DNA from 3 places in the Pseudobacillus sp. FSL P4-0506 genome. Region 2 is predicted to be linked to each of the others. Evidence: riboswitches for the same ligand, from Rfam matches in the RefSeq annotation. Region 2 holds a riboswitch; each other region holds the start of a gene.

Region 1 (9,915 bases), 450 kb from region 2:
TTTGCTTGAACGCTTTTATGCGTTGAAGTAACTCTATTCATTATTAACGACGATGATTTTACTGTCAATCGTTTTTTTAAAATAATAACTTTTAAAAAAATAGTCTGTCCTGAGGACAGACTATTTTTTATACAACTATTGCAATTAATGTGTTTCTTCTTCCAGTGGATGATAAAGCTTAATTTGTTCATTTTTATCCTGAAACCAGCGGAGCGCAAATTCATTCTCAAATAAAAAGACGAGCTTTCCTTGTCGGTCTTTCACGAGTAAGCTTCGTGAACTGGACAGGCTTTCTTTCACTGCCTCTTCATTTTCCACCCAGCGGGCAATTTTAGATCCCATCGGCTCCATGATCACCTCGGAATTGTATTCACCTTTCATCCGATGTTCAAACACTTCAAACTGCAGCTGGCCGACCGCACCGAGAATATAGTTTTCGGTATGCAGTGTTTTATAGAGCTGAATAGCTCCTTCCTGAACAAGCTGTTCAATGCCTTTATGGAAGCTTTTTTGCTTCATTACATTTTTAGCGCTCACTTTGACAAATAGCTCAGGAGCAAACTGCGGCAGCTTTTCGTATTGGAAGAGTGGCTTTCCACCCACTAGTGTGTCGCCAATCTGATAGTTCCCTGTATCGTACAAACCAATAATGTCCCCGCTAACCGCTTCGTTCACGGTACTGCGGTCATCTGCTAGAAACTGTGTTGACTGTGACACTTTTGATGTCTTGCCTGTTCTTGTCAGCGTAACACTCATCCCCCGCTCAAATTTCCCTGAACAGATACGGAAGAAAGCAATTCGATCACGATGGGCCGGGTTCATATTAGCCTGGATTTTAAAGATAAATCCAGAAAACTGTTCGCCGGCAGGATCAATTTCCCCTTGGTCGGACTGACGCGGCTGAGGAGGAGGAGCAAATTGCAAGTATGTTTCTAAAAACGTCTGAACACCGAAATTAGTTAAGGCACTGCCGAAAAAGACAGGTGTCAGTTCTCCTTCTGCGATTCTTTCTTTAGAAAATTCATTGCCCGCTTCTTCCAACAGCATAACTTCTTCAAGCATTTGATCATATAAAGCAGATTTTTTAATTTCATGGTCCACTGCTAATTCTCCCTCGTCATTGAGAGGAAGAAAGCGGTCTTCTTCTTTCTCCGTACGAAATTGTTCGATCCGTTCGTTGAAGCGGTCGTAAATACCGAAAAACTCTTTTCCCATGCCGATTGGCCAGTTCATCGGATAGGATTCAATACCGAGCACCTCTTCAAGCTCTGCCAGCAGTTCAAGTGGCGGTTTCGATTGACGGTCTAATTTATTAATAAACGTAAAAATTGGGATGCCCCTCATTTTACATACTTTAAATAGTTTCTTTGTCTGTGCTTCAATCCCTTTAGCCGCATCAATAATCATGACGGCACTATCCACCGCCATAAGCGTACGATACGTATCTTCACTGAAATCCTCATGCCCCGGTGTATCAAGAATGTTCACATGACAATCTTGATAATGGAATTGCATAACGGAAGAGGTAACGGAAATTCCCCGTTGCTTTTCGATTTCCATCCAGTCTGATGTAGCAAACTTTCCAGTTTTCTTTCCTTTTACTGTCCCGGCATCGCGGATTGCGCCTCCAAACAGCAGCAGTTTCTCAGTCAATGTCGTTTTCCCCGCATCTGGGTGGGAAATAATTGCAAATGTTCTCCTGGAGAGAACTTCTTCTTTTAATGAAGCCATATGGTAGCCAATCCTTTCAAAAATAAAATCCGTTCGCCTGTTGTTCACTTTCTACAAGAAATTAATATAGCGGAAAAAGTATTTTACGTCCATTACATTTCGCATGTCCATTGATAAATGCGCTGGGCTATTTCCAAAGCCGCCTGTTCATCCAAAGACGTGCGATTCAAAGAAGCTGTAAGTCGCTCTACCAATTGCTCTCCTGACTCTTCATAAGTAAAAGAATTCGACCATTCAATAGAAGGAACAGCGATAACAAATGTTTCCTCTTTTTTATTCTCATAAATAAATACTTTTATTTCTTCACCGTTTGAATAGCTTTTTCTGATTTTCACGTTGAATCACCCTTATTTAAGACTATATACATATACTTAGACATTTTATCCATTTAATGAGTTACCCTCTTGCTGTCTATCTAATCATTCCATTATAAACTATACACTTGCAAGGCTGACAAGAAAAGATGAAGAGAGAAAAAGTATACATGATCTTTGGAGAGTTCTCGACTTTGTTGCTATTCTTCTCTTCCCCTTCTTTTAGAAGGAATGAAAACCTTCAATGGTCATGGTGTTCATCTGAGCAATCAGTCCTTTATAGACAGCTTTTGATACCGCCTTTTTTCCCTCCAAAAGCGTTTACGGTATATGGTATACTCGGTTGTACGACAAAATGAAAAAATTCAGGTGGTTTTATGCATATTTTCCGACTTCCCGGCAGCCGTATTATAAAAACAGGGACGGCTGTTTTTATCACAGCTATTATTTGTGAAGCCCTTAACTGGCCTCCCGTTTTTGCTGTCATCACCGCGATTGTTACAATTGAACCGACAGTCGCTGCTTCCATTCAAAAAGGACTTATTCGTTTTCCTGCTTCTATCATTGGAGCAGCTTACGCTATGCTGTTTACCTATTTATTTGGGCACAGCGCACTGACATTTACACTGGCAGCCGTGTTGACTATCTTTACTTGCTCAAAACTTAAACTTGATGCCGGTCTGCTCGTTGCTACCTTATCGGCCATAGCGATGATTGAAGTAACAGAGGCCCACTTTGCACAGGCTTTCTTTACACGTCTTGGCACCACAAGCATTGGCCTGATTGTTTCGACACTGGTGAATTTATTTATTATGCCTCCTGATTATTCAGCCGAGATTTCAAAGAAGCTACATGTACTTCATACGAAAACGTCACGGTTATTAATCGATACAGTTGATGCTCTTTTAGAAGAGAAACATGCAGATAGCTTTAAGTTCATTTATCAGTCAGACCAACATTTATTTGAGAAAACTGAAACACTTTGTCATTTTCAACGAGAAGAATGGCGCTATCACCGTTCTACACAAGAAGAGCGCCGAAAAGTTCACTTTCACGTAAAAAAACTAGAGACACTGCGGCAAATTCATTTTCATCTTGGAAATTTACTCACTCTTGATCCTGAGCCTCTCTTCTGGAATTACACGCAAAAAGAACGTATTCGTCAGTCTGTATTGATACTAGCCTCTTTTATTGAAGATCCATCTAAACAGTTAGAGCGCCCATTACATGAGTGTATGCAGCCTATTATAGAAGAGTTCTGGTATGCTAAAGCGGAAGCAGGTGCAGAATCTGAAGAAATGAACAGACTTTTTTCCATTGAAATCTCTCTTCTTTATGAATTGCTTGCTATTTTTGAATTAGCAGAAGAATTGGAGTCACACTCTATCTTCCTGCAAAAGCAATCATCCCCTCCTTTGTATGATTATAGGAAATAAGCTTGTTGCTTTTTCCCACTTTGTGAAATTATAAACCAATTTTGGAAACTTTTTTTCTTTTTTTAGTTGACTTTTTATGTTTTATATGAATGAATCCGGGAATAAATAAAGCAAGCACGGAACATAAAAAAAGTAAGGAGGAAACAAAATGGGCTTTATAATGTTTTTAATCGTTGGAGGAATCATCGGCTGGTTAGCCGGACTTATTTTAGGCAAGGACATTCCAGGTGGCATTATTGGTAACATCATTGCTGGTATCATCGGCGCTTGGATTGGTGGTGCACTTCTTGGAGATTGGGGTCCTGACATCGGCGGTATGGCGATCATCCCAGCTTTAATTGGTGCGATCATTCTTGTATTCGTTGTAAGCTTTATTATGAAGAGCATGAGTCGTGGCCGTGCTTAATTCTAATAAAAAACGGAAAGCTAACGCTTTCCGTTTTTTATTTTACAAAGAAATAGGTAATTTCACAACTTGCAAGGCTTCTTCAAAGTCATTGATTAAATCCTCCACAGATTCCAGGCCGACCGACAACCTTAACAGTCCGTCTGTAATCCCTCTCTTATACCGTTCCTCCCTCGGCATAGCGGCATGAGACATTTTTGCCGGATAAGACAAGATTGACTCTACTGCTCCGAGGCTGACAGCAAACACGGGAATCTTCACCTGATTAACGAACTTACGCACAGCCTCTTCATCTTTTAATTCAAAGGAGAGCACAGCTCCCGGACCAGTTGACTGGTAAGAATGAACGACGTGTCCCTCATGATCAGATAATCCTGGATAATAAACTTTTTCTACAAGCTCATGTTTTTGTAAAAACTCAGCTAATTTTTGTGCGGATTTAGAAGACTGTTCAAGCCGGACATGAAGAGTTTTCAAGCCTCTCAGCACAAGCCAGGCATCTTGCACACCAAGAACGGCTCCAAATGAATTCTGCAAAGCATACAAGCGATCACCCAGTTCTTTGTCTTTTGTTACAGCCAGGCCAGCTAGTACATCGCTATGTCCCGATAAAAACTTAGTAGCGCTGTGCAGAACAAGATCTACACCAAGATCAAGCGGACGCTGCAAAGCTGGTGTAAGAAATGTGTTATCCACAAATGTCAGGCAATTATTTGCTTTAGCCAATTTAACAATTCCCTTTATATCCGTTACTTTCAGCAATGGATTGGACGGCGTTTCCATATAAATTAATTTCGTATTCTCTTTTATGTTTGAGGCCACTTCATGCAGATTCGTCATGTCCACAAATGTATGTTCAATACCGAAACGGTTCAAGACACTTGTGACCATGCGATACGTGCCGCCGTATACATCTTCTGTAATTAATATATGGTCTCCTTTAGAAAGCAAAAGAAAGGCCGTAGAAATGGCTGCCATGCCTGATGAAAAGGCAAAGCCCCGCGTGCCGCCCTCAAGTTCAGCAATGGCAGTTTCTAACGCTTCTCGCGTCGGATTCCCAGAACGGCTGTAATCATAACTGCCAAATTGATCAAAGTCCTTTTGATGGAATGTAGAAGCATGCTGAATCGGTACACTGACCGCTCCGGTTCCTTCATCGAATTTATGGCTGTTATGCAATAGTTTTGTTTGGAAAGAATAATTATCACTCATATTTTTCACCCCTTCATGTTCTTGAAAGCTTGTGTCAAGTCATCAATTAAGTCGTCTGCATGTTCAATTCCTACTGAAAAGCGGAGCAGGCGGTTACAAACACCATTTTGAATGCGAACCTCTTCAGGCACATCCATATGTGTCTGCGTTGCCGGATAAGTAATGAAACTCTCGACTCCCCCAAGGCTTTCAGCGAATGTAATAAGCTTCAGATTTCTTAAGAAGTCGTCCACCCATTTTGCTGATTCTAACCGAAAAGAGAGCATTCCCCCCCGTCCCGGATATAAAACATCAGTGACCTCCGGGCAACATCGCAGAAATTCCGAAATTTGCTTTGCGTTTTGCTCATGTTGTTTCATACGCAGGCTCAGCGTTTTCATCCCCCGTACTAACAGCCAGGAATCCAGCGGGGCTAAAACAGCTCCGGCAGCATTTTGCATCTCTTCCACTGAAAGCGCCAGCTTCTCTCCTTTTACTGCGATCAAGCCGGCCAGCAAATCGTTATGGCCTCCTAAATACTTCGTTGCACTATGAATGACAATATCAGCTCCCTGAGTTAGCGGACGCTGCAAAAGCGGCGTGTAAAACGTATTGTCAACGATCAACAACAAGTCATGCTCTTTTGCCAATGCTGCCACTAGTTCAATATCTACTTCCTGCATAAGCGGATTAGTCGGTGTCTCCAAAAAGATCACTTTTGTTTTTTCTGTTATTTTCTTTTTCGCTTCACTGATATCCTGAAAACTGTCATATACAAAAGATAAGCCGAATTTTTTCCATCCTTTCTCAAATAACCTATATGTGCCTCCATATAGATCAGCAGAGACGAGCCACTCATCCCCAGGTTCAGCCAATGCAAGAAGTGTCTGGATGGCCGCCATGCCTGAGGCAAAAGCAAAGCCTGCATCCCCGCCTTCCAAATCAGCAATCGCTTGTTCGACAATTTGTCGTGTTGGATTTCCTGTGCGTGTATAATCATAGCCGGTTGAACGGCCAATTCCCTCATGACGATAAGCAGTTGAAAAATAGACAGGTGCATTCACTGTTCCCGTTGCTGTTTCGCTGCGATTCCCAATTTGTGCTAGCAATGTATCAATGTGTGTATGTGACATGTTCTTCTCTCCTTTATGTATGCGCGAAAAATAAAAAAGCCTTCTTAAGAAGAAGGCTTTTGATTATCTTCCTCTCATCTTCCGGGATGAAACCCGCTGGAGTTAGCACCTTGACTTTACGTAGCCGGTTGCTGAAGCATCATCGGGCCAGTCCCTCCGCTTCTCTTGATAAGAACCTATGAAATTTTAACTTTTTTTAAATGTACAGTAAAAAGATAGAAATGACAAGAGTTTTTTCAATATTTTATTTTTTGGCAAATTGATTATCAATCAAAGCAGTGAAATCAGGCTGTTTTTTTAGGAATTTCAAGTCATATGAAGAGTCAGCAAATTCCTGCACAACTTTTTCATTTACGTCAGCTGTGTACGTAATTCTTTTCCATGCACTATCAACCACATCTTTTGCCAATTCTTGTTTTGTATCTTTTTTAATCGCTGCAATCGTTAACTTTTTCGCTTCTTCTGGATTATTGTTAATAAAATCAATCGCTTTTTTATGAGCATCTACAATATCTTGCACAAGTTCAGGATCTTCTTTTATTAATTTACCGCTCGTGGCGAGTACGGAGTTAGGCAATGTCGTACCGAAGGCAATTTCATCACTATCCACAATAATCTTGGCTCCCTCTTCTTTAACAAGCAAGGAACCCCATGGTTCAGGAACAGCAGCAAGATCTACTTTGCCTGATTCAAACAGACCTGCATATTGGGCCGGCTTGCCTGTTGTATGCTTCATGCTACCACCAATCCGGTTTGATTCAAGACCGAAATCTTTAACGAATGTTTCCATTTGGACGTCATGTGTACAGCCAACACCTGGAGTAATAAATGTTTTGCCTGCAAAATCTTTAACAGAATTAATTCCGCTGCCTTTCCGGGCAACGATCACTGTGCCACCTGAAGAACTGCCGGCGACAATTTTCACGTCCGCTCCATTAGTAAAGTTGTTCATTACCGGTCCAGGCCCGACAAGCCCTGCCTGAACGTCTCCTGTTTTCAGGGCAACCATAAATGCCCCGCCATCCGGGAAGGATTTATATTCAACATCTACATCCTTACCAAGCGCTTCCTCGTAATACCCCTTTTCCCGGGCAATCATTGCCGGCACGTGGTCAAGGTTGGGAAAATATCCAATGACGACTTTCTTTTTCTCTCCAGATTTTCCTTCTTCCGCTGAGTTGCAGCCGGCCAGTACACTCGCCAACAAAAGCAGAATGAAGCCAAAATAACCAAGCTTCTTTTTCATATTCTCTCCCTCACTAACTAAGAATGTTAATTTGTTTCAAGTCCCCAGCGCCGCATAACATTTTTCTCTACTCTTTGGAAAAACGCATAATCTACGATGCTTCCGATAATACCAATCAAAATCATGACAGCAATAACCAGGCTCATGTCTCCAAAATCAGAAGCATATTTTAGTGTGTATCCTAATCCTGGTCCTGTGCTCAAAATTTCAGCAGCCATTAGAGCGCGCCATGCAAACGCCCATGCTAGCCGAACCCCTGTAACCGCATAAGGGATGGCCGCTGGAAAAATAACTCTTATGAATAAATCGATTCCTCTTGAGCCCATTGTTTGTGCAGCCCGAATATAGAGCGGAGCCACACTTTTGATTCCCATTCGCATATTAATTGTCATAACGAGCGTTCCGCCAAGAACAACAATGAAAATAACGGATTTTTCATTCAATCCAAACCACATAATAGCAAGCGGCAGCCAGACAATACTCGGTACGCTTTGAAGAGCTAAAATAAGTGAACCGAGTGTTTCATCAGCAGTTTTTGATTTGGCAAGCAAAATACCGATGCCCACTCCCAGTACTAAAGAAATAAGCAGGCCGACGAACAAGCGCTCAAAGCTGGCAACTAAGTCAAAAATCAAAGTTTTATCTTCAAAGCCGCGAACAAGTGCCTGCCAAACATCCGTCGGCTTCGGCATTACATCCGGTGTCCAGCCGCCAGCTCGCACAATTCCTTCCCAGGCAATAAACAATACGATAAAAAAAACAAGCTGTTTAATGATTCGCTGCATAGGCCAGTTCCTCTTTTACTACTTTATCGATTTCATTTTTCAACAACAGGCTAATTTGCTTTTCAAGCTGGATAACTTCTTTCTGATCAAATTTCCGTGGCCTTGGTATATCCACTGGAATGTCAGCAATGATCGTCCCTGGCTGTGTTCCCATAACAATGATGCGGTCAGATAGCTTAATAGATTCAGAGATGCTATGGGTAACAAATAGAATTGTTTTTTGTGTTTCTGTCCAAATCTTTTCAAGCTCTGCATGCATGCGTGCCCTTGTCTGTTCATCCAATGCACCAAACGGCTCATCCATAAGCAATACTTTTGGATTCATGGCAAGTGCCCGGGCAATCGCTACCCGCTGCTGCATTCCTCCCGACAGTTCATGTGGATAATGGCCAGCATAATGGGAAAGTTGGACCATTTGCAAAAACTGGCGAGCTGTTTCTTTCGCTTCTTTTTTATTCATTTCTTTTTTAAGAGGGAACATGACATTTTCCTCAACATTCAGCCAAGGAAATAAAGCTGCCTGCTGGAACACCATGCCTCTGTCTTTTCCGGGTTTTTTGATTGTTTTTCCCTCGAGCTTAATTTCACCGGATGAAGCTTCACTTAATCCTGCGACCATAGATAATAATGTTGATTTTCCGCAGCCGGAAGGCCCAAGTATCGAAACAAATTCACCCTCATTTATTACAGCGCTCACATCAACTAATACATCATTTGTAACTTTATTATTCGTAAACTGTTTATTGACATGGTCTATGTGTAAAAACATGTAATCACCATCTTTTTTATTAATCATATTTATCTAATCGGATTTATTTGTATTATATACTTTATGCTTGGAAAGTCAATTGTTTACTAAAAATTTTTTCTTTTAGTTAATTAAATTTTCTGATTCTTCTGTTGATTATCTTTTTAGGATGTTATAGAATTAAAAACATTACTTCGTAGCGTAACTGTAGCATGAGCGTGATTAATTAAGGAGAAGAGGAGATTATGAAAAACTTAAAACAAGAAGCACTGGAAATTCACCGAAGCCACCAAGGAAAGCTAGAAACAAAGGCTAAATTAAATGTTAAAAATTTAAAAGATTTAAGCCTGGTTTACTCTCCTGGAGTCGCCGAGCCTTGTCTCGCCATTCAAGCAAACAGCGAAAAGATTTATGATTATACAATGAAAGCGAATACTGTAGCTGTCATTTCTGACGGCACTTCCGTATTAGGGCTTGGAGATATTGGAGCAGACGCCTCTTTGCCGGTTATGGAAGGCAAAGCGATTCTGCTGAAAAACTTTGCCGGTGTGGATGCTTTTCCTCTCTGCCTTGATACGAAAGATCCCGAAGAAGTCATTAAAACTGTTAAGTTACTCACTTCATCTTTTGGAGGAATTAATCTGGAAGATATAAAAGCACCCCACTGCTTTTTTATCGAACAGCGCTTAAAGGCAGAACTGGACATTCCTGTTTTTCACGATGACCAGCATGGTACAGCGATCGTCACACTAGCTGGTTTGATTAACGCCCTTAAACTTGTGAATAAGACTTTCGACGAAATAAAAATTGTTATTAATGGGGCAGGTGCAGCTGGCATCGCCATTGCAAAGCTTCTAAATAATTTCGGTGTAAAAGAAATCATCATGTGCGATACAAAAGGAGCTATTTATCAAGGCCGCCCATG
Region 2 (9,915 bases):
ATCCATTATTTTTATATATATTTGTTCATCTTTTTCAACACACACATCTATTTTCACATTTTCGTCATTATGAACAATCGCATTATAAATTAAATTATTAATAGCTCTTCGAAACAATATTTCATCAACTTCCATTGGAATATTCTCTTGATTTACATGAAAGGTAATCTGGCGATTAGAATATTTAGGATCATTTAATATATCAATCACAATATGTCTTAATAAAGCGACAATGTTAACTGTTTTTTTATTTAAAGTCAGTGCTTTATTTTTCAATCTTGTCGATATATTAAGATCATCTATTACCTCTTTTATATACAACGACTTTTGTTCAATAATTTCGGCGTATTCTCTTATTTCCGGTAAAGTAGGGGTATAGTCTTGGTCTTTTATTAATTCTGCATATCCTTGTACGGAGGCTAGTGGTGTTTTTATATCATGTGAAATGTTTCCTATCCACTCTTCCTTCATAACCTCCAATTTCTTCCTTTCTTTTTCATTGGCTGTTAGTTGATTTGATAAAAAATTGACATTATGAAAGACATCTTTATAAACCCCTTTAGGTTCATAATTGACATTATAATCTTTATTAGCCAATTTTTTGATTCCGTTGATGAGTGCTTGTAAAGGCTTCGTTAGACGTTTACTAAAAAGGTATCCAATCAATAAGGCGATTAAAATATCTATTATAAAAACGATACCGCCAATTTTAACTACTTGAAATATGTCACGATTGTCATATGAAATAAAATAGCGATTAAAGCTGGGATTCTCTATTCCAATAAAATAACTATAACGATTGGTTCCTTTCTTTTTCTCACTAACAAATACTGTAGTGTTTGCATCAATCTCTTTGTACTTATATGTTTGAATGATTTCTGCCGGCGTATATTTCTCCTTTATCCCTGTTGGCGTTCTATAGCTATGAATCACTTTACCATTCTCGTCTAAGATCTGGATCCATGCGTTTTTTTCAACCAGCTCCTTTTTTCCTGATTCAGTAATAGATAGATGATGATTTTCTATATTTATTTTATCTTGAAATTGTCTTGCAAATTGCTCGGGTGTTGTTTCTTCTCCTTGAAATATTGGTAAATTAAAAACAGACTGTGCCATTATTAAAGAAAGCATAATAAAAGTGTTTATGAAAACAACTAGAATAACGACTAAAACGATGGAAAGTATATACCTGCCAGTCAGCTTCCATTTCATGACCTATTCATCCTCAACAGTGAATTTATAGCCCAGGCCTTTTACAGTAATTAAAAATTTAGGGTCAGAGGGATCTATTTCTATTTTTTCTCTTAATCGCCGGATATGTACCATTACCGTATTATCAGAGCCAAAATAGTTCTCACCCCAGACGGTGTCGTAAAGCCTTTCTTTGCTAATCACCTTATTCGTATTTTGGAGGAAATACTTCATTAAACCGAGTTCTTTCGGCTTTAATTCAATCATTTTCCCATTTTTTAACAGCTCTGCTTTTTGTTCGTTTAATTTAAATGGACCAGCTATTATAACAGGCGCTGTCTGGTTATCCGTTTGCGTATAGTCCGCTCTTCGCAACTGCGCTTTTACTCGATACGCAACTTCTTTAGGACTAAATGGCTTCGTTATATAATCATCGCCACCTATAGCAAAGCCCACGATCTTATCAAGCTCCTCCGTTTTTGCTGATATAAATAAAATCGGCACATTCGAGATAGTTCTCATTTGTTTACATACATCATACCCTTCGCCATCCGGCAACATAATATCTAATAAAACAAGATCTGGTTGTGTTTGTTGGAATTGAGCAAAGCCTTCTTTAGCAGTGGTAGATGTTACAACTTTTTCAATTCCTTCTTTTATTAGAACCGTTTTAATAATTCTTAAAATGTCTTCCTCATCATCAATGATTAATACTGTTTTGTTTAGTGTCATTCATTACTACCTCCATACCTTCAGTACTTTCATTATAAAGCAAATAAATCTAATGCCATAATAGGCTTATCATTCCATGTACACCAAAAAGAATCCTTATGATTAAGGATTCTTCTGAACTTGATTTCGGTAAAATATTACTTTAACATTTTGGCAGCTTTTTCAGGTAATTCTTTAGCAGGTATTTCCTGATAAGATGTAACTCCTTTTCCACTTTTCGTATACAGAAGTAAGTAGGCTTTTTCCCGTAGTTGCTTTTCGGAAGTAAATGTTAATGTTTTTTTGTCGCCATCTTGATCATAAGCAGGTAATTCATATTCATATCTTACATAAACCACTCCATTGCTTCCTTTATCCTCCATTTTACTTCCTTCTCCATTTATTTGTGTGTAATATTTATCCGTTCCTATTCGATTAAAATTTACATTTTGCATAAAAATCAAAGCACCAACGATAATCACTATCCCTATTCCAACAGCTAAGATTAATTTTTTCATGGTTCCACTCCTCACTTATTTTATTTAGTCACAATTTTGTAGTAGGTTCGCACTGTTAATAAGTAATAAATTAGGTAAATGAAAATATATACACCGATACAGATTAATACAGGAATAACCAAGTTTGTTTGCATTAACCTTGATAAAGCAGTTAATGCTATAGCACTGTGTACTATTCCTGCTAATAATGGCAGGACAAAAATATAGAATACCTGTTTAGCAATTGAATTTCTGATCTCTTCTTTGTTTACGCCGATTTTGTGGAGAACCACATAGCGCTCTTTATCAGAATTTGCCTCTGTTAACTGTTTAAAGTAAATGATGCTTCCCGTTGCAGCAAGAAAGACTAAACCTAAGAAAGCACCAATAAAGATCATTAACCCTGTTGTCTCCATCCCAAGAGCATACTCATTGTAAAAACTCGAGAAACCTGCATCTTCAGGAAGAATAGATTGAACCTCTTCATTTAATACTTTTGAACTCTCTTCATTGGAAAATTTATAGGCTTCCATGTTGACAGGGTCTGTTTTTTTCTCTAATTGGGAGAATAATTGATTGCTTGTCACCACAGTAACATTTGCAGTCTGAATATTAAGGACATTATATTTCATCAGCTTTTTAAACGTAAGATCTTCTGCAAGGTCACCTACATGTAAAGGAATGCTTGAGCCTATATATTCTGGTGATAACCCTTCATAGTATCCTGCATCTAGTACGGCTGCCTCGTTTCCTTTCAGTGAAAGATGGACTTTTCTTCCCTGAAGGTTTGCCATGTCATTAAAAGCATTATTTGAGATAATAGTATAAATCGTTTTAACTTCACCCATTTTGCTATTTAAACTAGAAGTATCTACCTCAATTTGTAAGGTGGGAATAATTTTATGATAGATGACACTATGGTCCTTTTCTTGCGATATTCTATCATTCACCTTATTCGTTATATGCTCATCATTGTTTATGAACATCATGCTATTTGGATTTGCTAACCTAGCGTTCCCTTTATTGTTATAATACAAGCTATAGGAAGCCCCAACAGCAGTTAATGTGGTCGCACTGAGAATGGCAATGATCGTTAATATGCGTGCATTACCTTTCATGCGATACAGAAGTTGAGATGTGCTTATTAAATTAATCCCTCTCCAAAATTTCCTCTTGTTCTTTTTTGAAAGACCCAATAGATAGACAGTTAATGTGCTAAACAATAAATAAGTACCTAAAATAACGGAGATGATTATGGTAAGTGGTGTTACCATAAAACCGATTTTTCTCCAAACTTCTGATTCCATTATGTTTTGAAGAGCGAGCCAATAACCAATCCCAATAAAAATAATGGATAATGCGGCAATAGACAAAGATGCTCTTGGCTCTTTTTCTCTCTCTTTGTCCGCTTGAAATAACTCAATCAGCTTAAATCGATAAATTAATCTATAACCGTAAAATGAGGTAACAGCTGTAATGAGAGTAAACACGATAATAGTGTTTATAATCGCAGCAGGCGAAACAGCAAAATTTACGATCACATCATAGCCCATCACCTTCATTAAAATTAGAACAAAAAACTTGGATAAAATGGAACCGAGCAAAATTCCAATAAAAAGGGCTATAACTCCCATTAAAAAATTTTCATAAAACAGCATTCGACCTATTTGTTTCTTGCGTACACCTAACAATGAATACAGTCCGATCTCTTTTTTTCGTTTCCTTGTAAAGAAAGAGTTCGAATACCAGATGAAAATTGCAACAAAGATGATCAACACAACCGATGCAGCATTAAAAACGGAGCTAATTTTAGTTGAAGATTCCGACGTGGCAGCGATTGTTTTATCATATTTCAATGAAACAAATGTAAAGTAAATCACAATACTAAAAGTTATCGAAGCAAAATATAAAAAGTAATTTTTAAAATTTTTTCTTATATTTTTCCCTGCAATGCTAAATAGCGACATTTAACGGCCACCCCCAAGTGAAGCGAGAACATCTAATATTTTTTGAAAGAATTCTTCACGGGATTGCCGTATTTTATGAATCTCAACATCGATCTTGCCATCTTTAATAAACAAAATTCGCTTGCAGAAGCTGGCGGCAAAAGCATCATGCGTAACCATCATAATCGTCGAGTTATTCTGTTCGTTTAACATAGACAAACTTTCTAGCAAGCTGGTTGCGGATTTTGAGTCCAATGCACCTGTTGGTTCGTCCGCCAATATTAGGCTTGGGTTAGTAATAATGGCCCTTGATGCCGCTGTTCGCTGTTTTTGGCCGCCTGATATGTGATAGGGATATTTATCGAGTATGTCACGTATTCCAAACGTCTCTGCAATTTGTTCAACACGTTTTTCAATTTCACTAGTTGAAACTTTTGATAATGCAAGTGGAAGTAGAATATTTTCCTTAACCGTTAACGTATCCAGAAGGTTATAATCTTGAAAAATGAAGCCAAGCTGATTTCGGCGGAACTCCGCTAATTGTTTTTCTTTCATGCCCACAATATGTTGATCATTGATGATAATATCCCCTGATGTTGGTGTATCTATAGTGGACAAAACATTTAATAATGTCGATTTCCCAGCACCAGAAGGTCCCATGATGCCGATAAATTCTCCCTCTTTAATTTTCAAATCAATATCTTCTAATGCTTTATAAACATTTCCTTTTGTATCAAATATTTTTTGAACGTTTTTTGCTTGTAAAATGGTTTTCATTGATATGCCCTCCTTGTAACTAATGATGATTATAATTCCTAGACCTTACACCACCTTAATCCAAACCTTAAATAAACCTTAAAAATAAAAGCAAATCCTCATCTGGATTTGCTTTTATGGTTTCTATTAATTTTTCATCGGCATTTAATCTGCTATATAGTCAAATTAGAAGGTCCGTTTCCCTCTTTTATTATAAGGATGATCGTAACAAGGATAAATTATATAGGCCACATCCATTCCTTCACGCTGCTGCCTTCGAATCCGCTCCCGCTCTTCTTGTATGATCCATGCTAGCAAAAATGTTCGAAAATAATTTTTAGACTTAAACAAAGTGAAAAACAGCCTTTTTTGGATAAAAAAATAACCGTTCGTAAAAGTTTGACTTTTACAAACGGCATTTAAAGCGAAAGAGTAACACCCATAAATATGATTCCAGTTAAAATTCTAACTAAGTAAACTATCGAAAGGACGCAGTCAAATGTTCCAAACTTCAATGAATTCGAGAGCAATCACCGATATATTAAATATTTACCGCTTTAAACAAACGGAATAGGCTCTCCATTTGTTTAAAGTGGTGAAACTCAGACTTGCTTTTTTTTCGGGTATCCGATGAGGATAGCGATGATTCCGCAGATTCCTATAAGGATTGGATAGAAAGAGTATTGTACGATGCTCACTGGCGATATTCCGGCTACGCTTGCGGCTGCCAGGAATTGGGCTCCATACGGCAAAAGTCCTTGAATCACACAGGAGAAGATATCTAATATGCTTGCAGACTTTCGCGGCTCAATTTCATACTGATCAGCCATATTTTTTGCAAGCGGACCAGCAATTAAAATAGCAATCGTATTATTAGCCGTCGATAAATTCGTTAGGCCGACAAGACCGGCAATCCCAAATTCAGCACCCTTTTTCGATTTAATTCTTCTTGTTGCGAGGTGAAGCAGAAAGTCAATCCCGCCGTTAAACTTAATAACCTCCACCATTCCAGCTATTAATATCGCAAGAAAGGCCATTTCATACATGCTAGCCATTCCTTCGCCCATCTTTTGCAAAAGGCTCATTAAATGATAGCTGCCATCCGCTAAGCCAACAGCTCCAGCGAGAACAATTCCAAGTGCTAGCACAAGAAAAACATTCATTCCAGTTAACGCTAGAATAATGACTAAAACATAGGGAACAATTTTTACCCAATTATAGCTTAAATGTTCCACTTGCGCCGTTTCCCCCATTGTGATAGCCCCTAAAATAACACCCGTTACAATAGCTGCCGGCAGCACAATCCAAAAATTCACCTTAAATTTGTCCTTCATTTGTGCGCCCTGTGAACGAACGGCAGTAATGGTTGTGTCGGAAATAAAGGATAAATTATCGCCAAACATTGAACCGCCAATAATCGCCGCCATGACTAAAGCCATGGGAAGGTCAATATGCTCGCTTATCCCCACTCCAATTGGCGCCAATGCAACAATCGTTCCCATTGATGTACCCATGGATAGGGAGATAAAGCAGGCAATGACGAACAAGCCTACGACAAGCAAGTTTTGCGGAACAACCGCTAAAGCAAAGTTAACAGTAGAGTCCACTGCCCCCATGCCTTTTGCTACTTCTGAAAAGGCTCCCGCCAATAGAAAAATAACAACCATCAGCATCACATTTACGTTTCCTGCGCCCTGGCAAAAAATATCCACCTTTCGCCCAAAGGGTTCTTTTCGATTCATCGCCAGAGCCACAGCGCCCGAAATAGCAATGGCTACAATGACAGGGAAGGCGTAAAAATCACCTGTAATAACCCCTGAACCAATAAATAAAATTAAAAAAACAACAAATGGGATCAACGCCCATGGATTCCCTCTCTTCATTGTTCCACCTCCAAAAAATAAAATGGGACACGTCTTTTGCCCATTCTTTGCCTCGAAAAAAGACCTCATCTTGAACGACAAGAAGAGGCCTTATATCTATAAAACACTCCTCTTATCTATCAAGCCTTTGCTTGCTGGATTTGGCACAGCAACTTAATCACTAAGTTCCGTTGCCGAGATCTCATCGGGCCAGTCCCTCCATCTCTCTTGATAAGAAGAAAAAATCTTATTTTTTTGTCACAGCAACTAAAAGACTACATGATTTTTATTCCTTTATCAACAAAAAAATTATGGATATTTTTAAATGACGGATAGAAGATTATATGAGGACTTAAAAAGTATAGCTAATACTAGAAAATACAGGCCAGTGACAGTTATATCATCATTTTCGCATAATTTTTTACAAAGGGTGCCGTCAAAGGAACACGACTTTACAACGATAAATAAATCCTCCTGCTAAAAAGTTTAACATCTCCGTTTAATGATGTAGCCACCATAATGACTCCGGCTATTTCTTCCTCTGTGGCTTCTGCTCTTTTTGCTCCTTGGGAAGGCTATATTTGGAATGTTAATCTGATTTTGCATTAGAAAAAACCCACGCATTAAAAAAGAGGATTCAACATGCGCGGGTTTGCCTTAGAATAGACCTGCCTTTTATAGAAAAGAGGGATTAAAATATCATTGTTTACGCTCAAAGATTTTATTCATACACGTAAAACGTTTTAAAGCTACTGTATTTGAAGCCTACGATTTAACATGATAGCTGCCTTTTGGCACAACTAACGGGGAGCTAAAATAAATAATATTGTATCTCGAATTTTTTTGCCAATTTCAGCTGCCTCTACTCGGGTTGTCTCGTTTAGCCTACTGGTACGCAGCCCATTTCAATCTTCTTCATATTCCTACTGGCGCACTCAGCTGGTCAACAGCTAGAATGCCATTTGCCACATCTTCAGCAGTAATGTCAGAGGATAAGTTCTTCATTGTTTCTCCTTCTTGAGTGGCGGCTTGGCCGACCTTCAGCAGATCTTCATAGGATACGTCCTCTAAGTGTAATTCTTTCAGTGTAGTAGGCAATCCCAGCTTGCGATAAAATGTGATATACCTGTGCAATTCCTCTTCCGGGTGAAACTCTAGCATTAATTGCACAAGCGTGCCATAAGCGACTTTTTCACCATGTGTTAAATGGTGAATGTCGCCGTCTAGCTCTGTGAATCCGTTATGAATGGCATGAGCGGCTGCGAGCCCTCCGCTTTCAAAACCTAATCCAGACAGTAACGTATTCGCTTCTACAACGGCTTCTACATGCTTTGTGACAACGCCTTTTTGAACCGCCTTGTATGCTGGTATCGCATGATTGAACAGCGTATTTTCACACATTTCGGCAATCGCTCTCGCTGCAATGCTTGTCCTCCCGCCAGCCATAGCGGTGCCATTACTATTCAATGTCGCTCTGGCTTCTACCCATGTAGCCATTGCATCAGCAATTCCTGAAGCGAATAATCTTGCAGGTGCTTTAGCAATAATGGCCGTGTCCACAAGAACGAGGTCGGGGTTTTTACTATAAAATTTGTAAGCCTCAAAGACACCTTCATCCGTGTAAATGACGGACAATGCGCTTGTCGGGGCATCTGTCGAGGCAATGCTAGGCACGATAACTACCTTTACTTTCAGCTCGTCAGCTACCGCTTTTGCCGTATCGAGCGCCTTTCCTCCACCTACTCCGATGACCATATCCACTGAGTGTGCCTCTCCTTCTTTCTTGATCCGGTTCACTTCATTAATAGACGATTCACCCCTAAATTGAAGAGAGTGAAAATCTATGCCTTCTGCCTGCAAGCTGCTTTTAATCCCTTTACCTGTCACTTCCCACGCCGTCTTTCCAGCTAAAATCAACGGCTTTTGTCCAAGCTGTTTTACATATTTTCCAATACTGTTTAAAGCTCCTTTGCCCTGTACATATTTACCCGGCGATACAAAGATAATATTGGTCATAGGAACCTCCCATTGAATAATTATTTTTACAGCGAGATTGCTGCTTTTCAGCTACTACATGGCATGTTATTTCACAATGAACTTTTCACATCACAAAATGTGAACGGGTCAGCCTGTGTATGCCCACTTTAACAGGTAGACGAGATCCATCTCTTTCACCTGCTTTGGGTTTCCAGCTGTACAAACATCCTGGAGTGCTTTCTTGGCGATGAGCGGAATGCTCTTCTCAAAAGTATTTTTTTCAATCAAGCTATCCTGAAAAGTTAACGGAATATTAAATTTTTTATTTAGGAGTTTAACCGCTGTGGACAAGCTTCTTATCCCCTCTTCTACCGTTGAACAGGGAAGTCCCAGCATGTTTGCGATATTCATGTATTTTTTTGCTGCTTCCGAGGAATGGAGAGTGCCGTCACATAGCCCTCCATTGTACTCTATGATGTAAGGAAGTAGCATCGCATTAATTCGGCCATGAGATAGCGGAAACTCCGCTTCCATGGCGTGAGCTATACTATGATTCACCCCTAAAGAAGAATTGACGAAAGCAAATCCTGCCATACAAGAAGCAAGCTGCAAACTCTCCCTCGCTGTCAAATCTTCTCCAAACCGATAAGCTCTGAGCAGGTGTGTAAACACTAATTTTATCGCTTTTTCAGAAAAAAGAGTGGTGAATTCTGTCGCTTCTAATGAAACATATGACTCTATCGCATGAGTAAGCAAGTCCATCCCCGTATCAGCTGTCACAGAAGGAGAAGTGACCACGGTTAGTTGTGCATTCAAAATCACGGCATCGGGCAGCATTCTTTCATCATGTAAAGGCATTCGCTCGTTATCTTCTCCCCCCGTTATGACAGAATAAGGAGTGACCTCTGATCCTGTGCCGCTTGTTGTCGGTATAACAACAAACGGCAGTTTTTTTCTGCTGCCATGAACGGCTGG
Region 3 (9,915 bases), 1.1 Mb from region 2:
GGGCGGTGAGCCTCCTCGCCGCGAAAGCGCCTGCGGGGTCTCACCTGTCCCGCTGATCCCGCAGGAGTCTTTGCGCCATTCATTTCAATCAACAGGGGTTACAAAGTTAGAGTAGCCGTACAACCATACCTGTTTTAAAATAAATAGATCAAACACTTGAGGTGAGAAAGATGCTTTCGAAAAACAATCCAATCCAACGGAATCAAATAGAAATGATCGCTCTAGACCAGCTTGTACCAGAGAATCACCTGGTCCGTAAAATGGAGGCAGCGATGGATTTCTCTTTTATTTATGACTTGGTGGAAGGATTGTATGCGGAAGTGGGCCGCCCAAGCATTGATCCAATTATTTTAATTAAACTAACATTTATCCAATATGCCTTTGGCATTCGATCCATGCGCAAGACGATCGAGGAAGTGGAAACGAATATGGCCTACCGCTGGTTTCTCGGTTATGGATTCCATGATAAAGTGCCGCATTTCTCTACCTTCGGTAAGAACTACGAGCGTCGCTTTAAAGATACCGACCTGTTTGAACAGATCTTCTATCGTATCTTAAAAATAGCTGCCGAGAAAAAGCTCATTAGTGCGGAGCACGTTTTTGTGGATTCCACTCATGTAAAAGCTAGCGCGAATAAGCGTAAATTTGAAAAGAAAATGGTTCGCAAAGAAACACGCGCGTATCAGGAACGCCTCCAAGAAGAGATTAATCAGGACCGAGAGGATCATGGAAAAAAGCCGTTCCCGCCAGATAAGTTCGATAAAGAAGAAACAAAAGAAATCAAGGAAAGTACAACCGATCCGGACAGTGGCTACTACGTTAAAGACGAACGAACCAAACAATTTGCCTATTCCTTTCACGCGGCCGCAGACCGTAAGGGATTCGTAATTGGCACAATGGTCACACCAGGCAACACACATGACAGCCAAATCTTAGAGCCGTTAATGGAGAAAGTGATAGAAAAGGTAGGAAAACCTAAAGCTGTTGGTGCAGACGGAGCTTACAAAACACCTGCCATTGCCAGTTATTTAATGGAAAACGGCATGACACCTGCTTTGCCTTATACACGGCCGCGCACAAAAGAGGGCTTCTTCAGAAAGCATGACTATGTGTACGATGAACATTTTGACTGTTACCTTTGTCCGGCAGGGGAAGTATTGAATTACTCAACGACGAATAAGGAAGGCTATCGTGAATACAGATCACCCAAACAGGTTTGTACCTCCTGCCCTTTTTTAGCTAAATGCACGAAAAGCAGAAATCATCAAAAAGTGGTGACACGCCATATTTGGCAGAAATATATGGAAGAGGCCGACCATCTTCGCCACCACGAAGAAGTTAAAGCGATTTATGCGGAGCGAAAAGAAACGATTGAGCGTGTATTCGCAGATGCAAAAGAAAAGCATGGCATGCGTTGGACAACGTTAAGGGGACTTAAAAAATTGTCGATGCAAGCGATGCTTACTTTCGCTGCCATGAATCTCAAGAAAATGGCCAGCTGGACTTGGCGAGAACCAGAAATGGCTTAAATGATGACCTCGGAGAGGTCTATCTTTCTCTCGAATGGCTTTAAAACTACCGAAAAATCAAAAGGGGTTCGGAATAAGACTATTCCGAACCCCTTTTGTCGACAAACTGAAGCAGCCGTTCAAGCGGCTGCTTTTCATTTAATTTAGTAAGGCCGGTCCTGATAAGAATAATTAGGTGCTTGGATTGAGTTATCGTATTCTTTGTGAAAAATATGAACAGCAGCTGGAGACATCGGCGGAATTAACCAGGTCCAATCACCTGTCACTGGCCTACCTTCCCGATCTTCGTTTTGTTCAAAAGTTTTAAATTGCTGCGCGGCTGTATGATGATCTACAACACTTACCCCCGCCTGCTGGAACGAATGAAGAACAGCTGTATTCAACTCAAGTAGCGCCCGGTCTTTCCATAAAGAAGCGGCTCGATGAATATCCAATTCCAGCCGTTCCGCAATAACTGGAAGCTGATTGTAACGAAACTCATCAGCTAAGTTGCGTGCGCCAATTTCCGTTCCCATATACCAGCCGTTAAAAGGAGCTGTTTTGTATTCAATGCCTCCTATTTCCAGCTTCATATCCGAAATAATTGGAACAGCATACCACTTTAATTGCAGCTCAGCAAACCAATCATATATCGGATGAATAAGGCTTACTTCCTTTATGAGCTTCTTATCGATTTCTTGCAGCTTAGGCGGTTGCTTGCCTATTTGTACAATCCAGGGCAGGATATCAAAATTAGTTCCTTCCCCTCGCCAGCCAAACTTATGGCACATAGAGGTCAGTTCAATAGAAGCAGGATCTCCCTTTATTCCCGTCTCTGTTTTATACCCCGCATATCTAATTAACTGATGGTTCCAAATGCGAATGTCTTCCCGATGGGGTGAAGACGGACGAAAAACTGTAATAGTCGGACGAATTTTCCCTTGATTTGTCGCATATTCTACATGACGGCTGAGGGCTTCGAATATCTCTTTTTCTGTTTTAGCTTCTCGTTTATCGAACACGTGCAGCGTTTGCCAGAATAGCCGTCCGATGCAGCGATTACTATTGCGCCAGGCCATTTTCGCTCCATAGCTCAGTTCTTCATAAGTTTGAGTATAACTTTCTGTTCCCTCAATTTCTGTTTTGATCTCGTACAGCCGCGCTTTTATCTCTTCATCCGATTTGCCTAATTCCCGATAACAAACTGTGATAAATTCTTTTGCTTGCTTCCATAACTGTTTATTCATCTATTTCCCGTCCTGTAAGTAGCATTTACTCACAGTATATCATTGTTCTATTTTCGGCTTTGTGACAATTTGCGGAAATCAACTGCTGGAAAGCTGTTTCGGTCGGACTCTTCCATTCCTACGCAATTGCGGCACAGCAATCCCGATCAATATGAGCACAATGCCAGCCCCCTGTTCACCGGTTAAATGTTCACCCACAATGAACATAGCGCCAATCATCGCTGCAGGCAACTCTGCAGCACCTAAAATAGTGGCCATTCCTGAGTCAACATACGGGGTACCGAGCGCAAAGAGAACAACCGGTACAAGAACGCCCAACAGTCCGACAAGCAAACCATATTTCCACAAGCCCCCAGTCATCGTCCCATCTATTACAAAAGCTGGCGATACAAATAAACAAGCCGTTACCAGCCCACCAATAGAAATAACAAAGCTTTTTTGAATAGCCGGTACTTCTTTTCCTGTTTTTCCGCTAAAGAAAATGAACAATGCGAACGTTAAAGCGGCAAGGAAACCAGAAATAAAGCCCTTTGAATGGTCTGCCCAGTTGATTCCCTCTGAAGAAATTCCGGCGGCGAGCAGCGTTCCTGCCCATAAAAGGACAGCCGAGATGATCTTTGTGACAGATGGAAATGCCTTTAAATAAACGGATTCAATGAGAATCCCCATCCAAGTAAATTGAAAAAGCAGAACAATGGCGATTGAAGCCGATAGCTCTTGAATACTTGTTGCATAAAATACGCCTGTCAAACTTAATAAAACGCCGAGCCCAAGCAATGGTACTATTTGCTTAACCTGTAATTTTATGCGTTTGGTTATCATGAAAGGGATGATCATCAGCAAAAGTCCAAAGATATATTGTGAACCGGTCATCTGGCCAGCCGGGTATCCCGCATTCGTTGCCAGCTTGACGATTGAAGCTTGAAAACCATAACTGCATGCCCCTGCCAAAATAAATAATGAATAACGAAGCTGATTCAACCTGACTCCTCCTTTATCTCATAAAAGTATATCCCGCCTCCTTCTGTTCGACAATCCTCTGGGAATATTCAAAATTTTCTATTGACTAAATCCTCTTAAAGAGATATGATATGTTCAATTATCTTACTAATTGTATATAGGTATATTTCTTATCAAGAGAAGCTGAGGGGACTGGCCCTATGAAGCTTCAGCAACCAGCCGCTAGCGGGCCTAGGTGCTAAATCCAGCAAACTGTCTAATCAGTTTGAGAGATAAGAAGGATCAGACATTGACAATGTAAAGCCTTCTTAATTTAAGAAGGCTTTTTCTTATGATTAGAATAAAGTTACGGAAAGGAAGAACCACATGAAATTATTAGACCGGCTGCAAAACGAAGTGCTGACAGCTGATGGAGCCATGGGCACTCTCCTCTATTCCTACGGCATCGATTTTTGTTACGAGGAACTTAATATAGAAAAGCCAGAAATCATTGAAAAAATCCATCGCGAATATATAAAAGCAGGCGCGGATGTAATCCAAACGAATACATATAGCGCCAATGCTCTAAAGCTTGCAAGATATGGAATGGAGGACCGTGTACGGGAATTAAATAAAGCAGCCGTGCGGATAGCAAAAAAGGCGGCTTTCTCTGAAGAGCGCTTCGTACTCGGGACCATCGGCGGCATCCGTGGAATCCGTAAAAGCAGCGCCTCCCTTGCCGACATTGAAGCGGCCTTTCAGCAGCAGGCAGAAGCCATCTTACTGGAAGAACCTGATGGCTTCCTTTTAGAAACGTATTATGACTTTGAAGAATTAACGACCGTTTTACAACTGCTTCGTCAACTTACAGATCTGCCAATTATTTCTCAAGTATCCATGCATGAACCTGGCATTCTACAAAACGGACTCTCGTTAAATCAGGCGTTCAATCAGCTCGAATCCCTCGGGGCAAACATTGTCGGCGTTAACTGCCGCCTCGGCCCTTATCATACAATCCAAGCATTTGAAGAGGTGACACTGCCTGAAAAAGCCTTTTTATCAGCCTATCCGAATGCAAGCCTTCTCGATGTAGAAGACGGCCGTATCGTCTATGAATCAGAGGCTGATTATTTTGGCCAGGCAGCCGTTCACCTTCGCAATGAAGGGGTCCGTCTTATTGGAGGCTGCTGCGGCACCACACCCAAACATATTGAGGCGGCCAAAAAAGCATTAGCTGGCCTTGCACCAATTACAGAGAAAAAGGTAATCGCCAGAAAGCCCATTATTATTAAAGAACCGACTCCTCCAGTGTTACCGCCGCTCCATGAGCAGGTAAAAAAAGAACGGACGATTATTGTGGAGCTTGATACTCCTAAACACTTGGATACTGCTGCTTATATTAAAGGAGCCACAGCCTTGCAGCAAACTGGCATGGCGGCTATTACAATGGCTGATAACTCGCTTGCTTCTCCACGTATCAGCAACTTAGCAATGGGCTCCCTGCTCAAAATGCAGCATCACATTCGCCCGCTTGTTCATATTACGTGCCGGGATCGGAATTTAATCGGCTTGCAGTCTCATCTTATGGGCTTGCATGCTCTAGGTCTTCACGATGTGCTGGCTATTACCGGTGATCCGACGAAAGTTGGCGATTTCCCGGGTGCTACTTCTGTTTACGACGTTTCAAGCATGGAGCTTATCCAATTAATTAAGCAACTGAATGAAGGAATTTCTTTTTCTGGAAAACCATTAAAACAAAAAGCTAATTTCTCCGTTGCAGCTGCATTTAACCCAAATGTACGTGTGCTCGACCGGGCGGTGAAACGTTTAGAGAAAAAAATTGAGTGCGGAGCCGATTACTTTATTACACAGCCTATTTTTACAAAAGAAAAAATTATTGAAGTATATGAAGCAACAAAGCATTTATCGACTCCGATTTTCCTCGGTATCATGCCGTTGACAAGCTCAAGAAATGCTGAATTCCTTCATCATGAAGTGCCTGGCATTAAACTATCAGACGAAACGCTTGCTAGAATGAAGGCCTATGAGCATGATAAAGAAACAGCAGCGCTTGAGGGCGTCAAGATTGCCAAGGAATTAATCGATACAGCGGCCAAGCTGTTTAATGGTATCTATATTATTACTCCATTTATGCGTTATGAAATGTCCATTGAATTGATCCGTTACATCGAAGAGTTAGATAGAAAAATGAATGAAAGAGGGATCACTCATGTCGAAACAATATCCAATTGAAAAAGAACTGGAAAAACGTATTCTTTTTTTAGATGGCGCAATGGGTACAATGCTACAACAAGCTAATTTAACAGAGGAAGACTTCGGCGGTGAAGAATATGATGGCTGCAATGAGTATTTAAACATTACCGCGCCTCATGTAATCGAAAAAGTTCACCGGGATTATTTAGCAGCAGGCACCGATATCATTGAAACAAATTCATTTGGCGGCACGGCTCTCGTGTTAAATGAATATAACCTCGGTGATAAGGCTTATGAGATTAACAAGCGGGCAGCCGAAATTGCCCGTAAGTGCGCGGATGAATTTTCTACGCCTGATCATCCACGTTATGTGGCAGGTGCTATCGGTCCGACAACGAAAACATTGTCTGTCACAGGCGGAATAGATTTTGACACATTGAGCAGAGACTTTGAATTGCAGGCGACAGCACTCATTGATGGCGGCTGCGATGTTATATTAATGGAAACGAGCCAGGACATGCTGAACGTAAAAGCCGGTGTGCTTGGTATTCAACGTGCTTTTGAAGCTACTGGAAAAAAGCTTCCCATCATGATTTCTGGAACGATCGAACCGATGGGCACCACACTCGCAGGGCAAAACATCGAAGCCTTCTACATTTCTATCGAGCACGTTCATCCGCTATCCGTCGGCTTAAACTGTGCAACTGGTCCAGAATTTATGACGGATCATATCCGTTCGCTTTCTGCCTTATCTCAAAGCTTTGTGAGCTGTTATCCTAACGCTGGGCTTCCGGATGAAAATGGCTGCTATCATGAATCACCTGCGTCCCTTGCGGCCAAGATTAAAGGCTTTGCCGAAAAGGGATGGCTAAATATTGTCGGCGGTTGTTGTGGAACTACACCGGATCATATTCGCGCAATGAGGGCTGCTATTGAAAATATCCCTCCACGCAGACGTCCGGAACAGCCTCATGAACATGTTGTTTCCGGAATTGAGCCCCTTCATTATGATGATTCCATGAGGCCATTATTTATCGGGGAACGGACAAATGTCATTGGTTCCCGTAAATTCAAACGATTGATCATTGAGGGCAAATATGAAGAAGCGGCAGAGATCGCTCGCGCCCAAGTAAAGGGCGGCGCTCATGTCATTGATATTTGTCTTGCCAATCCTGATCGTGATGAACTTGAAGATATGGAAGCCTTTATGCAAGAAGTCGTGAAAAAGGTGAAAGTGCCGCTCGTCATTGACTCAACGGATGAAGCAGTTATTGAAAAAGCCTTGAAATACTCACAGGGAAAAGCAATCATCAACTCCATCAACTTAGAAGACGGTGAAGAGCGCTTCGATGCTGTCCTTCCACTTGTAAAACAATATGGAGCAGCCGTTGTAGTGGGTACGATTGATGAAACGGGTATGGCCGTGACCCGCGAACGTAAACTGGAAGTAGCCGAGCGTTCCTATGACCTGCTCGTCAATAAATGGGGTCTTCCGCCTGAAGACATTATTTTTGATCCGCTCGTCTTCCCCGTGGGAACAGGAGATGAACAATACATCGGTTCAGCCGAAGAAACAGTGGAAGGCATCCGGCTAATTAAAGAAAAAATGCCCAGATCTTTAACCGTTCTTGGTGTCAGCAACGTATCATTCGGCCTCCCGCCTGTTGGCCGTGAAGTGTTGAATGCCGTTTATCTATATCACTGCACGCAAGCTGGACTCGATTACGCCATCGTAAATACTGAGAAGCTGGAGAGATTTGCTTCCATTCCAAAAGAAGAAATAACGATGGCAGAGAAGCTTCTTTTTGAAACGAATGATGAAACGCTAGCAGTCTTTACTGACTTTTACCGTGATAAAAAGAAAGAGAAGAAAGAGGAAGATATTCCGAAGACAGTAGAAGGCCGGCTTAGCTATTATGTCGTGGAGGGCACAAAGGAAGGCTTAATCCCTGACTTGGAACAAGCCTTGACGATGTTCGATACACCGCTTGATATTATTAATGGTCCATTAATGGAAGGAATGGCGGAAGTTGGCCGGTTATTTAACGATAACCAGCTTATCGTAGCGGAAGTGCTGCAGAGCGCTGAGGTCATGAAAGCCGCTGTTGCCTTTTTAGAGCCTTATATGGAGAAAAAAGAAAACGACAACGGGAAAGGAAAAGTTGTACTTGCTACAGTAAAAGGTGATGTTCACGATATTGGTAAAAACCTTGTCGACATTATTTTAAGCAACAATGGTTTTAAGGTCGTCGATTTAGGCATTAAAGTGACACCTGCTGAATTGATTGAAGCGATAAAACGAGAAAATCCTGATATGGTTGGACTTTCCGGCCTACTCGTTAAATCGGCCCAGCAAATGGTTATTACAGCCCAGGATATGAAAGCTGCGAACATTGATTTGCCAATCTTAGTTGGCGGAGCGGCACTTTCCCGCCGCTTCACAGAAACAAAAATTTCACCGGAATATGAAGGACCAGTTCTATACGCCAAGGATGCGATGGATGGGCTGGCTATTGCCGGACGTCTGCAAAACACTGAAGAAAAAACAGAGCTCTTAAATGAACTGAAGGAAAAGCAAGAAAAACGCAAGGAAGTAGAAGCTTACCGGGAAACGATGAAGCCATCTTCATCTGTGGCTGTATTGGAAAAGCCAAAGAAAACAGTTCGCCAGGATGTTCCTGTTTACGTGCCGCGTGACTTGCAGAAACGCCTTCAGCGTGACTACCCTGTTGCTCACTTAGAGCCTTATGTTAATATCCAAACATTAATTGGCCATCACCTTGGGTTAAAAGGCAAAGTAGAAAAACTGCTCGCTGAGCAAGACGAAAGAGCAATTGCTTTGAAAGAAACGGTGGACAGCTTTCTGCAATCCGGCCGTTTAAAAACAGCCAGCGTCTATCAATTCTTCCCTGCCCAGTCTGATGGAAATGACGTTATTATTTATGATCCTGCTGACAGCAAAACAGAGATTGAACGCTTCACATTCCCTCGCCAGCAAAAAGAACCGTTCCTTTGTCTGGCTGATTATTTAAAATCCGTGGATAGCGGCGAAATGGATTATGTTGGATTCTTCGTTGTGAGTGCCGGATTTGGTGTTCGGGAACAATCAGTTGAGTTAAAGGAAAAAGGCGAGTTTCTCCAAAGCCATGCTCTTCAAGCGACAGCTTTAGAACTGGCAGAAGGATTTGCTGAGCGGATTCACCAAGAAATGCGTGACCAATGGGGCTTCCCGGATGCTGTTGATTTTACGATGAAAGAACGCTTTGCCGCCAAGTACCAAGGACAGCGTTTCTCCTTTGGCTATCCAGCTTGTCCAAACTTGGACGACCAGACAAAGCTCTTTAAGCTTCTACAGCCTGAAGAAATCGGCGTCCGCTTAACCGAGGGATGCATGATGGAACCAGAAGCTTCTGTTTCTGCTATCGTCTTTGCTCATCCTGATGCTCGATACTTTAATGTTAACTAAATAAGCAAAGAGCACCTTCGCTATGAGGTGCTCTTTATTTATTATTAAATAAACGTTAAACATTATTTTTGTAGATAGTACATAACAGAGTAAGCAATCATGCGGTGTCCTGTTGGACTCTGGTGACATCCCCCCTCAGTTCATCAGCTAGCCCACTTTCACCAAACACGACATCTGTTTCTCCACGGTCTCTAGCAATGGCATAATCAGTTGGTAATTTCATTTGTATAGAGAAATTCAACTGCTTGGGCATAAATTGTTCTATGTATCTCAAACTAATACAGAAAACCATAAATGCGGACAAAAAGACTGTCCTATTAACTTCTCTCAGTTAAACAGCTAATAAAAAATTAGCTTCTGCACGTTTAGTTCTCCTTCAAACTCGCCTTTTATAGACATGAAAGGACTTTCACAAAAAGAATAAAGTCCCCTCCCAGCCATTGTCTGTTTCATTTTTCCAATGTTGTTTTCCCTGCAGCAGTTGCTTGTCATTTTGCAAGCTTAGCATTAAGCGCATTGTTGACAAAACGATAAATTACCT

What was found. Region 2 has a riboswitch for S-adenosylmethionine ahead of MKZ02_RS15880 (Na+/H+ antiporter NhaC family protein). Riboswitches for the same ligand answer to the same signal wherever they lie in the genome.
Region 1: linked by a shared signal. The riboswitch ahead of MKZ02_RS17960 (methionine biosynthesis PLP-dependent protein) and the one ahead of MKZ02_RS15880 (Na+/H+ antiporter NhaC family protein) in region 2 are both predicted to bind S-adenosylmethionine.
Region 3: linked by a shared signal. The riboswitch ahead of MKZ02_RS21605 (bifunctional homocysteine S-methyltransferase/methylenetetrahydrofolate reductase) and the one ahead of MKZ02_RS15880 (Na+/H+ antiporter NhaC family protein) in region 2 are both predicted to bind S-adenosylmethionine.

The regions. Positions count from the first base shown of each region.
Region 1 is NZ_JBBOOI010000001.1:3,629,397-3,639,311, forward strand. It holds gene MKZ02_RS17935 (peptide chain release factor 3) at 145-1,731, opposite strand; gene MKZ02_RS17940 (YueH family protein) at 1,824-2,066, opposite strand; gene MKZ02_RS17945 (FUSC family protein) at 2,423-3,481, shown strand; gene MKZ02_RS17950 (GlsB/YeaQ/YmgE family stress response membrane protein) at 3,630-3,887, shown strand; gene metC (cystathionine beta-lyase) at 3,930-5,099, opposite strand; gene MKZ02_RS17960 (methionine biosynthesis PLP-dependent protein) at 5,105-6,211, opposite strand; SAM riboswitch class I at 6,283-6,386, opposite strand; gene MKZ02_RS17965 (aliphatic sulfonate ABC transporter substrate-binding protein) at 6,456-7,457, opposite strand; gene MKZ02_RS17970 (ABC transporter permease) at 7,484-8,242, opposite strand; gene MKZ02_RS17975 (ABC transporter ATP-binding protein) at 8,226-9,011, opposite strand; gene MKZ02_RS17980 (NAD(P)-dependent malic enzyme) at 9,236-9,915, shown strand, end outside.
Region 2 is NZ_JBBOOI010000001.1:3,181,893-3,191,807, forward strand. It holds gene MKZ02_RS15850 (sensor histidine kinase) at 1-1,212, opposite strand, end outside; gene MKZ02_RS15855 (response regulator transcription factor) at 1,216-1,923, opposite strand; gene MKZ02_RS15860 (YxeA family protein) at 2,061-2,420, opposite strand; gene MKZ02_RS15865 (ABC transporter permease) at 2,441-4,177, opposite strand; gene MKZ02_RS15870 (hypothetical protein) at 4,149-4,274, shown strand; gene MKZ02_RS15875 (ABC transporter ATP-binding protein) at 4,367-5,122, opposite strand; gene MKZ02_RS15880 (Na+/H+ antiporter NhaC family protein) at 5,704-6,984, opposite strand; SAM riboswitch class I at 7,094-7,201, opposite strand; gene MKZ02_RS15885 (glycerol dehydrogenase) at 7,879-8,979, opposite strand; gene MKZ02_RS15890 (1-propanol dehydrogenase PduQ) at 9,088-9,915, opposite strand, start outside.
Region 3 is NZ_JBBOOI010000001.1:4,288,012-4,297,926, forward strand. It holds gene MKZ02_RS21590 (IS1182 family transposase) at 171-1,529, shown strand; gene MKZ02_RS21595 (nitric oxide synthase oxygenase) at 1,673-2,755, opposite strand; gene MKZ02_RS21600 (DMT family transporter) at 2,834-3,736, opposite strand; SAM riboswitch class I at 3,883-3,994, shown strand; gene MKZ02_RS21605 (bifunctional homocysteine S-methyltransferase/methylenetetrahydrofolate reductase) at 4,082-5,947, shown strand; gene metH (methionine synthase) at 5,925-9,374, shown strand; gene MKZ02_RS21615 (SGNH/GDSL hydrolase family protein) at 9,863-9,915, opposite strand, start outside.